3 regions of the Paenibacillus sp. FSL K6-2393 genome follow, and region 3 is predicted to be linked to each of the others. Evidence: riboswitches for the same ligand, from Rfam matches in the RefSeq annotation. Region 3 holds a riboswitch; each other region holds the start of a gene.
What was found. Region 3 has a riboswitch for cyclic di-AMP ahead of MHI14_RS24000 (hypothetical protein). Riboswitches for the same ligand answer to the same signal wherever they lie in the genome.

Region 1 (4,215 bases), on a different contig from region 3:
TATGTGAAGAAGTACCGCTTCAAACATCCCACTTCGGCTGATTTTCAGAACGTTGTGGAACAAGTGACCCGCACTTCCTGGTCTGATTATTTTGATCAATATGTCTATGGTAACGGGATGGCTGACTTTGCTGTAGAGAAGATTCGTGTTACGCCCGTACAGAAAGACGGTCAAACATTGTACGAGTCATCCTTGACGATCGCAAAAAAAGGGAGTGATTACAACGCCGTTCCTGTTCGCATTGCTTTTGAAGACGGACATATCCTCACCAAGCAATGGAATGGCAAAGAAGATCGCATCACCTATAAATTAACTCACACATCCCCCGTATCCTGGGCCATGACCGATCCCCTGTACTCGATCGTGCTGGAGAACCGCCATATGAACAATTTCCTGAAATCCGGACTGGATGAGCGGACGAAGTCCCGCTGGAACATGAGTGTAACCAAACTAATAGAAGCCATATTCGGAGGTCTGTCATGGTGAGGTGGAAACGGTGAAAGCAAAAATACGTGAAGGCTGGTTTCTCGTCCGTCAGCATATGTTCATTGCCGCACTCTTATTTCTCTATCAGCTCATTTGGGGATATTTCTTCTATCGAATGGTACAATCGGCGGTCATCCCCCTACTCCTGCGCTATCCAGATTCTGATGCCGGGGAGCTGAGTACACTTTTGTTTAAAATGGAAAGTCAACTTAACCTGTCTACTCATCCGGAGGTTCATCGTTATCTGTGGATTCTAGGGGGCATGCTGCTGGTTCGCATGTTGATCAGCCCCCTCATTCAGGCAGGACTGCTCTACTCACTTCAGCACTTTAATTCTACAGAAGAGCGCATCCCCTTTGTCCGCGGAATCAAAAATCTGTGGAAACCGATGCTGCTGCTCCACACCATACGTACTTTATTGATACTTCTGCCCGCCTACTGGCTCTTACCGAAGCTCTACTCGATTCTCATGGACGGATTTCATTCCCTTCAATTACTTTTGCCTGGTATACCTTATGTTGCTGCCTGGATTGTATATGGTTGGATCATCCACCATGCCATACTCTACATGCAGTTCGGTGTGTCGGCACCAGAAGGAGAAGGCGGGGCTCACGGTATTCTCAAAGCACTCTGGATTGCACTGCGTCATCTCATCGCTGTAATCGGCATTGCACTCCTGCTGGGCGGAGTACACCTGCTCGTCTTTGGGTCATTCACTTCAGCCTCATGGTTATTAACGGGACTTACCGGACTTATACTACAACAGACGTATCCACTTGCTAGATGTCTATTAAGTCTGTGGAAAATATGCAGCCATTTCCGATTATGGCAGTCCAAAATATCCAAAGGTGAGAGCAGATAGTTTAAAAATTGTTACCATCGTATGTTAAACTCACGGCCTAATATGTACTTATAAATAGGCAAACCTCAACCTTTCCCCGTCAAAGGTCGAGGTTTTTTTTGCTAAATTTGTTGCTAAACGTTGCCAAAGCCGTACTCCTCTGTTACAATAATCGCAGTGAGTTTTTAGTAACAACTTTGTAATCTTTACATTCATATTTGTAACTACTTAAAATTAAATCGTCATTTCTTGATTTCGCAGGTGCATAACTAGCATAGCCAAATTCCTGGCACCTGGGAAGCGGGGGAACCAGTTATGGGTGAATTGATCTTGCTACAGAGGGATCATAGGGGACCTTCAACCGAATCCTTAAGCTAACCTCGCAGGCGTTGGAAGGGGAATATCTCTTGTTCAAGAAGAAATTAACCGCAGCTGTACTTAGCATCACATTCGCTTTATCGCTTGGTGCAGGTAGCGCATTCGCAGATTCAAAGATGGACACAGTAATTGATTCAGCAATGGGAACTACATACAAAAGTGGGGGAACAACGCTTAACGGCTTTGACTGCTCCGGATTTACACGGTATGTATTCGACAAGTTGGGTATTGATTTGGCACGCCAATCCAGTTCCCAATTCGACATGGGCGATTCCGTATCACGCATGGAAATGAGAGCTGGCGATCTGGTGTTCTTTAATACAACAGGTAAAGGCGTATCACATGTAGGAATCTTTGTAGGGGATGGAAAGTTCGCACACTCCTCTTCTTCCAAAGGCGTTACGATCAGTGCATTGAGTGAAAGCTATTGGGCCAATCGTTATGTTGGCGCGAAACGGATTATGAGCACGGACGCATATGAATCACTGGCCCTTGACTAGGGACAAGCTGAGCAACATGATGCTGTAACCATTAACCATACTGGAACGAAGCAAGAAGCATAACAGAACCGCCCGGTACATTCTCCGCAGGAATGTATCCGGCGGTTTTTTTGTGCTTCAATCCTTATTCATGTTGCAAGTTATACTCAGGGCATATCCTGCGACATCAACAGGTTCGTTTTGCGTTCGTTCGTCCGTGCCCTTATGATGTTTTTACCCATCCCGTTATAATATAAACGGAATTACCGGAACTTTTGTTTCATTTTTTTTCTTGAGAAGGAAGACTTGCTAAATGAACAGCTCTTTTGTAGAGTGGACAAAGAGTTCTGTTTCAAGGAAAGGAGCATGCAGGTGTATGAAGGAAACCCCTGTGACGTTTCACGTTGTACCCATGCGAGAAGAACATGCGGAGCTTATCTGCAGTTGGCAGTATGACCCGCCTTACAATATCTACAGCTGGCTCCCCTGGGACCAGATGAAAGCTCTGGAAGTGGAATTCGGAGATGCACAGCTGCGGCAGGAGCAATATGCGATCGTCCTGGATCAGAACGATCGTATATGTGGGTTTGCTCAATACTTCCCACTTGAAGGGGTAACCCGGATTGGCCTTGGCATGCATCCAGAGCTGTGTGGTCAGGGTCAAGGGACAGCTTTTGTCACTGCCATTGTACAGGAAGCCATTCGCCGAAATCCCACGAACGAGATTGATCTGGAAGTACTCACTTGGAATGCTCGTGCCATTCAAGTCTATCTGAAGAGTGGATTTGTCACCCAAGATACATACGAACGACAGACCCCAAGCGGCTTGAAGCCCTTTCACTGTATGGTTTATGAAGGGCCTCGCGGTTAGAATCCATTGCAAAACAACTAAATTTGCCCCTTGTTATGTGATTAGTTCAAAAAATTCCCACAAAATGCTATGATGTCAGTACAGGTTCCGTTATAATGATATGGATAGTTTCAGGTTAGATGATCTTTCATTCTGGAGGGGACATAAGGGATGCACAAATGGATCATGAGCGGAGTATTTTTTGCAGCATGCGCTTTAGCTATTGTTTTAATGTTTACGCTTCCAGGGAAAGAAGAAGTGGCTGAAGAAGCCAAGCCAACCATGCCGGAAGTAACATTGGATGCCGGACAGGCTGAAGCACTGGTCAAAGCCAATTGTATCTCCTGTCACGGGGATCAGCTTCAAGGTGGCGTAGGACCTGCTCTGGCCAATATCGGCAGCCAGGATGATCTGGAGAAGATCTATTCTACGATTGTCAAAGGTAAAGGTGGTATGCCTTCCTTCAAGGGCAAACTGCAGGATGAAGAGATTGCAAATATCGCCATGTGGCTGTCAGAGAAGAAATAATCTCTGCACGCACATAATGAAGAGGCCCTTAATCCCCTTTTGGGAGAATAAGAGCCTCTTTGTTATACCAATTATTAGGCCTCTGCCGCATGCTCAGCCAGAAAGGCCTCAACTTCACGTGCGTACGGCATCCCGGACTGGGCGCCGAGCTTTGTCACGGATAACGCGGCCGCACCCATGGCAAAGCCTACGGCCGCGTCCAAAGTCTCACCGCGCGCGAGGGCTACTGCCAGCGCGCCGTTGAAGCAATCGCCAGCGCCGGTCGTATCGACGGCGCTTACGGCGTAGCCGGGCGCACGGCAAGCGCCGGCACGCCCTGCTTGTACGCGGCCGCCAGGCGCCGCCGCGTACACAGCCCCCTCGGGGCCGAGCGTCGTGACGACAGCGGCCCCGAGGGATGCGGCGAGCTCTGCGACCGCCGCATCCAGGTCTTCCGGCCGGAGATGATCCCGGCCGGTAAGCACGGCAAGCTCACTGCGGTTCGGCGTGACAACGTCGACGCACCGCAGGAGCTCCTGCGGCAGACCCGGCACCGCGGGGGCCGGGTTGAGCACCACCAATGCGCTGCCTTCAGCCGCCAGTTGGGCGGCGCGGGTAACCGCTGGCAGCGGGATCTCCAGCTGCAGCAGCACCGCTGCGGCTGCAGTCAGGCT
Region 2 (4,215 bases), 2.4 Mb from region 3:
CTTATGTCAGGAAGATCGTTTATCTTTGTTCAGATGATCCTCCATCAGCCTCTCTGCAGTCTGCACGATTTCGTCGATCTGCATCCGCGTGATGGAATCAAAATGGATACCCATGATCACCGTAACGGTTACTTTCAGCTGCAGGGCAGCCTTTCTGGCAAGCCGCTCACACAGTTCTTGTTCCTTATGCCCAGGAATATGTACCGTCGTCCCGCTGACGCGCTCATGATCCACGTAGAACGTGGCTACGGCGCCAATATGCGCCTTTCCTCCGGTAACGAGAAAAACCTTATCCTCTCCTGCTTCAATCACCTGTAAACGTATGGATTTCAAATCATATGTACTCATATCCTATCCACCTATCCTTTTCTATATGTTATATATGGAGGAATTATGGCTGTCATAAGCTAAATCCGCAATGAAACTTCTCACACTACGCATATTTTATGAAACCCCCGGGCATACCAAGGAGAACGTCATTTTGGAAAAGGAGGCCGTTATTATGCGCGTACGCCTCATTATGCTGATGGTTATCGTTATTTTTCTCGGAGGATATCATGCTCCAGTTTCATCGCGGGATGTTTCAAGCCCGTCAAGTGAATCAGTATCAGGTTCAGATTCTGCGGAAGAAGAACAACTGACATTGGGACAGTTACGTCAAAAATATGCCGATACGTTCAAAACCAATGGTCCTTCAACAAAGAAGGTTGCACTGACTTTTGATGATGTACCTGATCCACGGTTTACTCCACAAGTGCTGGATGTATTGAAGAAATACAATGTCAGAGCTACATTCTTCATCGTGGGTAGTCGTGCTGAGAAACATCCGGATCTGGTGAAACGCATCGTTAAGGCAGGGCATATGGTTGGTAATCACAGCTACAATCATCCTGAATTCAGTAAGCTGTCGATGAATGCCTTTCGCAAACAAATTTTACATACCGGGGATATTATTCGACATTTGGCGGGATATACGCCCAAGATAATTCGGCCACCTTATGGAGACATTAATGAAGAACAGCTGCAATGGGCTGCTAGACAACACTATAGCATTGTAAACTGGAACGTTGACTCACTGGACTGGAAAGGCCTCTCCAAGGAAGAGGTGAAGGATAACATCCTATCTGCCGTGAAACCTGGCTCCATCGTTCTGCAACATGCAGGAGGCGGTGTGGGATCTAACCTGAACGGTACGATTGAGGCATTGCCTGAAATAATTGAAGAAATGCGTAACCGGGGGTATGAACTGGTCACCTTGGACGAGATGTTGGGATTGCCAAAGGCCAAAGATTAAGATGACTGCGATAGCAAATAAATGCAATATTAAAAGGGTGCTGTTCAATCGCAAATTAGCGACTGGCAGACACCCTGTTTGAATTCGTTAGATGTAATTTACTTTCTACTTAAGAATGTACAGCTCGATATCCTGAAATCCAAATGTGCTTACGGACTGTTTGCTACCCGGGATAAAGATATCAATCCGGTGACCCTTGATTGCACCGCCCACATCACGCGCTGTGGCTACAAAAGCCTGTTTTGGCAATCCTGGATGGCTATGACCAGTTACCAGTACTTTGGTTCCGAGTGGAATTACACTTGGATCAACTGCAATCGTACCCAGTTCAAGGTCATTTCCGAAATAATCGACTGCACCCCATCCTCCATTTTCAGACGGATCTGCAGAGTATGCCGTTGCTTTCACGTTCACAGCTTTGCTGTAATCAAATGTTTTACCCCAGGCTTGAACCACTTTGTTATCTGCGTTAACGTCCAAGCTTGCTGTGGTAACCGTTTTGGCTTGGGTCTTGCTCTCCGTCGCCGCGGCAGCTACATTGTTTGCCTTACCGGGAATCGTAATTTTCAAACCACCATAAATATTGTAAGGTGAAATGTCGTTATTTGCTTTAACCAACGTGTTCATTGCTACTCCATATTGTTTTGATAAGGTGTAGAAGGTATCCCCTTCTTTGGCCACATGAACTGAATCGGCGTGAGCCGGAACGGCTTGTATGAGCATTGCTGTTGTCAATAATGCTACTGCTGTTTTGGCTATACGTTTCTTGTTAATCATGGTCTTCCTCCCTCATTGTGCCTGCGAAGTTAGTTGTCGGATTCGGATGAGGAGCCCACCCTATAGGTTCTTCATTACATTTAAAACGTTATGTACCCCTAATTCACCCCAAGCAGTGTGCTGTAGATCTTCCCCCTGCACAATCTGCATCGTTACATCCCCCGCACTCCCTGTCCGGAAGTTTCGGCAGAGTTCAATATATCACAATTTTGTAACCTGAACTTGTAGTAATTCTTACCAAATGGTTTTTTAGCATGTAAGCATAATTAAGAATACTGGATACTTTAGAAAAGTTGGGAGATCCGATACTTTACATTTGGTAACAGAATAGTTACTTTTTCGAATTCATACGTGATTATTATCCATAAAAAATAGCGTTACCGACTCGAAGTCAGTAACGCTATTTGATCACTTCGTTTAGAGTACTTTCGCAAGAAAATCACGTGTACGTGAATTTTTTGGTGCTCCAAACACCTCATCAGGTGTTCCCTCTTCTACAATAACCCCGCCATCCATGAACAGGATCCGGTCTCCCACTTCACGTGCAAAACCCATCTCATGTGTTACGATGACCATCGTCATCCCGCCTTCTGCAAGACGTTTCATGACATCCAACACTTCACCGACCATCTCGGGGTCCAGTGCCGAAGTAGGCTCGTCAAACAGCATCACATGCGGCTGCATGGCCAATGCTCTAGCAATGGCGATCCGCTGCTTCTGTCCACCAGACAGCTGATTCGGGAATGTATCTTTTTTATCGTACAAGCCCACCGTGTTAAGCAATCCAGCAGCAATTTTCTCCGCTTCCTGAGTGGATTGTTTCTTCACTTTAATTGGAGCAATCGTGATGTTTTGCTGTACCGTTTTGTGTGGGAACAGGTTGAAATGCTGGAACACCATGCCCATTTTTTCCCGAGTTGCATTAATGTTGTGCTTCGGATCAGTGATTGACACGCCTTCAAAATCAATCTCACCCGAGGTAGGCTGTTCCAACAGATTCAGACAACGTAAGAAAGTACTTTTACCTGAACCGGAAGGGCCGATGACTACGACAACCTCACCTTTGCCAATTGTCACGTTAATGCCTTTAAGCACATCGTTATTTCCATAAGATTTGTGTAATTGTCTAACGTCTATCACTTGCACTCAACTTCCTTTCCAGTCGTCCCAGCAGCTTGGACAAAATGAACGTCATTACAAAGTAGATGGCTGCTGCAATCAAAAATGGACTCAAGCCTTGATACGTAATGTTTTTGACTACACTTGCCTGATACATAATATCCACCATACCGATAACTGAGATAATGGAGGATTCTTTGATGATAGTTATAAATTCATTACCGATCGCTGGTAATACAGCTTTGAAGGCTTGTGGCAATATAATGTAACGCATTGCTGCACCTCTGCCCATTCCGAGGGAACGCGCTGCCTCCAACTGACCACGATCCACACCTTGGATACCTGCACGGAAAATCTCCGCCAGATAGGCACCACTATTGATTGAAAGTGTAATGATACCTGCCTGAAGTGCAGTAAAGTTAATGCCAAAGCTCAGAGAAAAACCATAGTAAATAATCATTAATTGTACCAGCATCGGTGTGCCACGAATCACTTCAACGTAAGCTGTACCAATCCAGCGCAAGATTGCAGCGTCATGCAGACGGAACAAACAGATGATCAATCCAATAATTACACCGAAGATAACACCCAGTGCGGACAACAGAAGTGTGTATCCTACTCCTGTAGCATAGAAACTTTTGTACTCCCAGAATACTTGGAAAATATTCTGTGATTTGTTCGCTTTATCCGCCATCAAGAGGCTGGCGTCCGTCACCATCTGATTGATTTTATCTTCACTTTTCAATCGTTCCAGTGTTCCATTTACTGCAGCCAGCAGCTCGGTATTACCTTTACGAATCCCGATTGCCGCTTCTGCTTGCTCTTCGTCCGGAACAGCAGCAGCAAGTCCAATGATATCGTCCAGATAACCTGCAGCAACGGTATCTTCAACGATTGCCGCGTCAATGCGTTTTGTTTGCAGTTGAAGCACGATATCCGAGATTTTATCAAGCGCAGTAAGCTTCGCTCCTGGAATACTCTGTCCGATCGTTTCCTGAATGGAGCCTTTCTGAACGCCAATCTTC
Region 3 (4,215 bases):
TAAAGCTGTTATTTAACATCCCCATGTTATACGGCGTTATCATCACCGCAGTTGATGTACTCCTGATTCTTGTGCTGCAAAACAAAGGCTTCCGCGCTTTGGAAACTCTCGTCATTGTGCTCATGGCAACCATTGCCCTCTGCTTCGGTATTGACCTGTTTCTGGCGAAACCGGATATGGGCGGTGTGCTCCACGGTTTTGTGCCAAATGTCGAGATTCTGCAAAACCCGGCCATGCTCTATATTGCCATTGGTATTATCGGAGCAACCGTGATGCCGCATAATCTGTATCTGCATTCTTCCATTGTGCAGACCCGTCAGATCGAACAGACACCACAGGGCAAAAAAGAAGCCATTCGGTACTCGACCATGGATTCTACAATCGCGCTGACACTGGCCCTGTTCATCAATGCAGCCATCCTGATTGTATCTGCTGCTGTATTCCACAGTGCTGGTATGACACAGGTTGCCGAGATCGCAGATGCGTACCATCTGCTGACACCTCTATTGGGTACTACGGTTGCAAGTATTCTGTTCGGTGTGGCGCTGTTAGCATCAGGTCAGAACTCCACCCTTACAGGTACACTCGCTGGGCAGATCGTTATGGAAGGTTTCCTGAACATTCGAATTCCGGCTTGGCTGCGCAGACTGGTCACACGTCTGATCGCCATCATCCCGGCGGTAATTGTCACAGCCATTGCAGGAGAACATGGCACAGAAGAACTGCTCATTTTGAGCCAGGTCGTGCTGTCTCTTCAATTACCCTTTGCTGTAATTCCCCTGGTGATGTTCACGAGTGATAAAAAAAGCATGGGTTCATTCGCCAACAAATTGTGGCTCAAAATCATCTCATGGGTCATTGCCGCGATTATCGTTGTGCTGAATGTATATCTGATCATTCAGACGATTCGGTTATTCTAATCTCGTTCTTATCGACTAAATACTAAAAAGGCTGATCAACTGCGGTATTCTATACCCAAGTTGATCAGCCTTTATTGTTGCAATACAGCAACATGTTTCCTTTTATAGTAAAACGCTAAACTCTAATAAACAATTATCTAATCCTGATTGGGCACCAGTAATGGCAGGAGTTCATCCAATGAATTAACAGTCCAATCCGCACGTTCGTCATCCGATCGGTCTGGCTGGAATCTTCCGTAACCCTGCATAATTCGAATTGTACGCATGCCCAGCTTCCGAGCAGGTATAATGTCGTTATCGATCCGATCGCCGATCATGACGGCTTCCTCCGGTTCACAACCGGCCTGCTTCAAGGCCACAGCGTATAACTCAGGGTCTGGCTTGGACACTCCTTCTTCAGCCGAACACGCCAGAACATCAACATACTTCCGCAAGCCGTAGCTCTCCAGTCTTTCTTCCGTTCCAGGACTCTGATTGGCAATAATGCCAATACGATAATACCGTGACAACTGCTGAAGAACGGAATCCGCTGAAGGAAAAGGACGTTCAAGATCTTTTTGAAATTTCAGCTTGTCCTGAATCTGTTTCTGGTGTCCCTCGTCTTCAACGAATGTGCGAATCGCCACTCTCATAGGCCATTGCTCATATTTTCGGTAACAGTTCGCGAACAGTTCGCGTACCGCCTCAATCTTTACCGGATATCCCAAAGCACAGGCTTCACGGACGAACTGTCCGATAATATCATCAACCGGCTCCCATTCATCCACCAGCGTATCTCCAACATCAAAAAACAACCATTTCAATCCACCTACATCCGGCACGCCAATTCCTCCTTGTAAGCCACAGGTGATTCCTGATCCAAATCTAAAAGTTCGTGTTCAAAAAGTCTTGATCTACCTTTAAAACCATAAAAAAGAAGACTCACCATCATGCATGAGTCTCCTCAAATTCCGTTTATCGATACATTCAATTATAACAGGCACCTTACACCTGAGCAATCACAAGCTATGGCATTACCCATTGAGGAGAAAGCCAACTTCCCCATTGAGCGAATATACAATCCGGTCTGCGCCCATGCCCCGATAGATGCCCTTAGGATGACTCTGCTCTGTAATGACGCACAGGGATTTCGATGTCCATGAACGGCAGATCTGTAAATAACGACAGGTCAGATTCAGGCTGTTCTCGAAAATAAACACGTTGCCTACGCTGCCCTGCGGCAAAAACCATTTTTGAGCTGCAGCCGTATTCATGCGAATGACATGTTCTACTCCGATTCTACGGAGTCTGCGCTCTTCCCCTGCACTGTTGGTTAGAACGGCAAACGGCATTTTTTTGTACATCAGCAATTTGATAAATTTGCGTCCTGCTTCATTTGGAGCAGTCACTAAGATCATCTCAGTATCCATCATTCGTTCCTCCCTTGGCGTGAAAAGACAACAAAAAAGAAGCGTGGGGGACCAAGGCCTCCCGAACGCTTCTTAAAGAACCCATGGCGAAAACGCCATGAACCAGCGTACGGCTTGTTGCCTCTCCCTTTAACGCTTACGAGGTTAGCTGACGGATTCGGGCGCGAGAGTCGCCCTATTTCCGGCTGTCACCGGAAAATTCACCCCATGAATGCCTACTGTCCTGGACAGCGCATTCTGTTGGTTCCCCCGTTTCCCACTCATCAATGAATGGAAACTCAGCGATTAAAACATCGTTCGTATATCTTAAAATAAGATCGAGCGATATTATCGTTTGTTTCGTTTTTCAGGTACAGTTTAGTTTAAATTGAAATTACGTTATGAATCATACACCCGCGCCATGTCGGTGTAAAGTCCGCACAGATCACCGAATCGACAGATTTTCGGCAATACTCACATATAATAGCGCTTACAACAAGGTCATACTCTATCCATCTCTTTAAATCTATCTAATTCTCACTCTGACGAAAATCACTACGCATTTCATTCACGCATTCTGCACAACTTGCCTCTTTTGATTCATTTAACACCATATTAGTTTTGCATTATTTAATTGTAACCAATATAATAAGAGGTATCAGATGATATCATGGAGGCGATTTAGATGACAGTCTACGATTACAAAGTGAATACCCTTCGCGGTCAAGAAGTTGAAATGTCCGACTACCGTGACAAAGTGTTACTGATTGTGAATACGGCAAGCTCATGCGGCCTTACACCTCAATTCAAAGGTCTGCAAGAATTGCAAGACAAGTTCAAGGATGCGCCATTTGAAGTCCTTGGTTTTCCAAGCAACCAGTTTGCCCAGGAAAAAGGATCTTCCGACGATATCGCCGAGTTCTGTCAGATGAATTATGGCGTGAGCTTCCCTATGTTTGAGAAAATTGATGTGAACGGCTCAAGCGCTCACCCTCTATTCCAGCACCTTAGCACAGAAGCTCCTGGCCTGCTCGGCTCCAAAGCAATCAAATGGAATTTCACCAAATTCCTTGTGGATCAGAACGGACAGGTAATTAAACGTTATGCTCCCAAAACAACACCGGACAAGATTGAAGAAGATATCAAGAACTTGCTGCAAAAATAATACATTGGCCACCCGTAGCCGGAAGGTAGAGCAGCATTGCCCCGGTAATGGATGGCCTTTTTATCAACTTTGATGTCAAACTGTTCAAAAAGACAAAAAAAGAAGCCTTCCATTAATGGAAAGCTTCTTTTTAATCGTTCATATGATGCGGTCGAGAGGACTCGAACCTCCACGGGCATACGCCCACTACCCCCTCAAGATAGCGTGTCTGCCATTCCACCACGACCGCATGTCGTAAATAATCGGCAACAGAATTGATTATACCGGGTTCAGAACCAAAAGTAAAGTATTTTTTAATACTTCTTTTTCAGCTAGGCATTTTCATCAAAAATCGCATAATCTCGTCATCTTTACCCATGAACTGCATACATTAGATTTGATCCCCTCCTTTCCGGATTGAGCTGATCTTATTGATTCATTTATATCTAGTCCTCCCTGCACTTCGCAGATATTTAACCTTATATGTTATATAAAATAACACGAATATTTGAATCACAGATTTAATCCATTAAATTTCACGGATACTATTGACAAAAAGCGGACATTTATGGGATGATAACTATCATATAATTCGGATTTTCAAACATAAAGCAAACAAAAAGGAATATAAATGTCACTTTAAGTGACATTTAACGAACACAGGAGGCGAATGATTGTGAACCGTGGGAATAAGCTGCTCGATTATGTCAAACTGCTTGATTCCTCTATTCAGGTTGGAGGGTTCACCCATTCCTTCGGCATG

Region 1: it holds a riboswitch for cyclic di-AMP, as region 3 does, so the genes downstream of both, MHI14_RS27535 (C40 family peptidase) here and MHI14_RS24000 (hypothetical protein) in region 3, are expected to answer to the same signal.
Region 2: it holds a riboswitch for cyclic di-AMP, as region 3 does, so the genes downstream of both, MHI14_RS13145 (3D domain-containing protein) here and MHI14_RS24000 (hypothetical protein) in region 3, are expected to answer to the same signal.

The regions. Positions count from the first base shown of each region.
Region 1 is NZ_JBBOCU010000002.1:90,423-94,637, reverse strand. Features, by position in the region: gene MHI14_RS27545 (M1 family metallopeptidase) at 1-486, shown strand, start outside; gene MHI14_RS27540 (hypothetical protein) at 497-1,348, shown strand; cyclic di-AMP (ydaO/yuaA leader) riboswitch at 1,594-1,731, shown strand; gene MHI14_RS27535 (C40 family peptidase) at 1,735-2,205, shown strand; gene MHI14_RS27530 (GNAT family N-acetyltransferase) at 2,561-3,055, shown strand; gene MHI14_RS27525 (c-type cytochrome) at 3,206-3,562, shown strand; gene rbsK (ribokinase) at 3,637-4,215, opposite strand, start outside.
Region 2 is NZ_JBBOCU010000001.1:2,971,575-2,975,789, reverse strand. Features, by position in the region: gene lpdD (prenylated flavin chaperone LpdD) at 7-348, opposite strand; gene MHI14_RS13150 (polysaccharide deacetylase family protein) at 503-1,294, shown strand; gene MHI14_RS13145 (3D domain-containing protein) at 1,400-2,071, opposite strand; cyclic di-AMP (ydaO/yuaA leader) riboswitch at 2,074-2,270, opposite strand; gene MHI14_RS13140 (amino acid ABC transporter ATP-binding protein) at 2,489-3,211, opposite strand; gene MHI14_RS13135 (ABC transporter substrate-binding protein/permease) at 3,198-4,215, opposite strand, start outside.
Region 3 is NZ_JBBOCU010000001.1:5,391,012-5,395,226, forward strand. Features, by position in the region: gene MHI14_RS23990 (Nramp family divalent metal transporter) at 1-920, shown strand, start outside; gene MHI14_RS23995 (HAD family hydrolase) at 1,058-1,741, opposite strand; gene MHI14_RS24000 (hypothetical protein) at 1,934-2,329, opposite strand; cyclic di-AMP (ydaO/yuaA leader) riboswitch at 2,448-2,623, opposite strand; gene MHI14_RS24005 (glutathione peroxidase) at 2,994-3,473, shown strand; tRNA gene MHI14_RS24010 (tRNA-Leu) at 3,620-3,702, opposite strand; gene MHI14_RS24015 (urease accessory protein UreF) at 4,129-4,215, shown strand, end outside.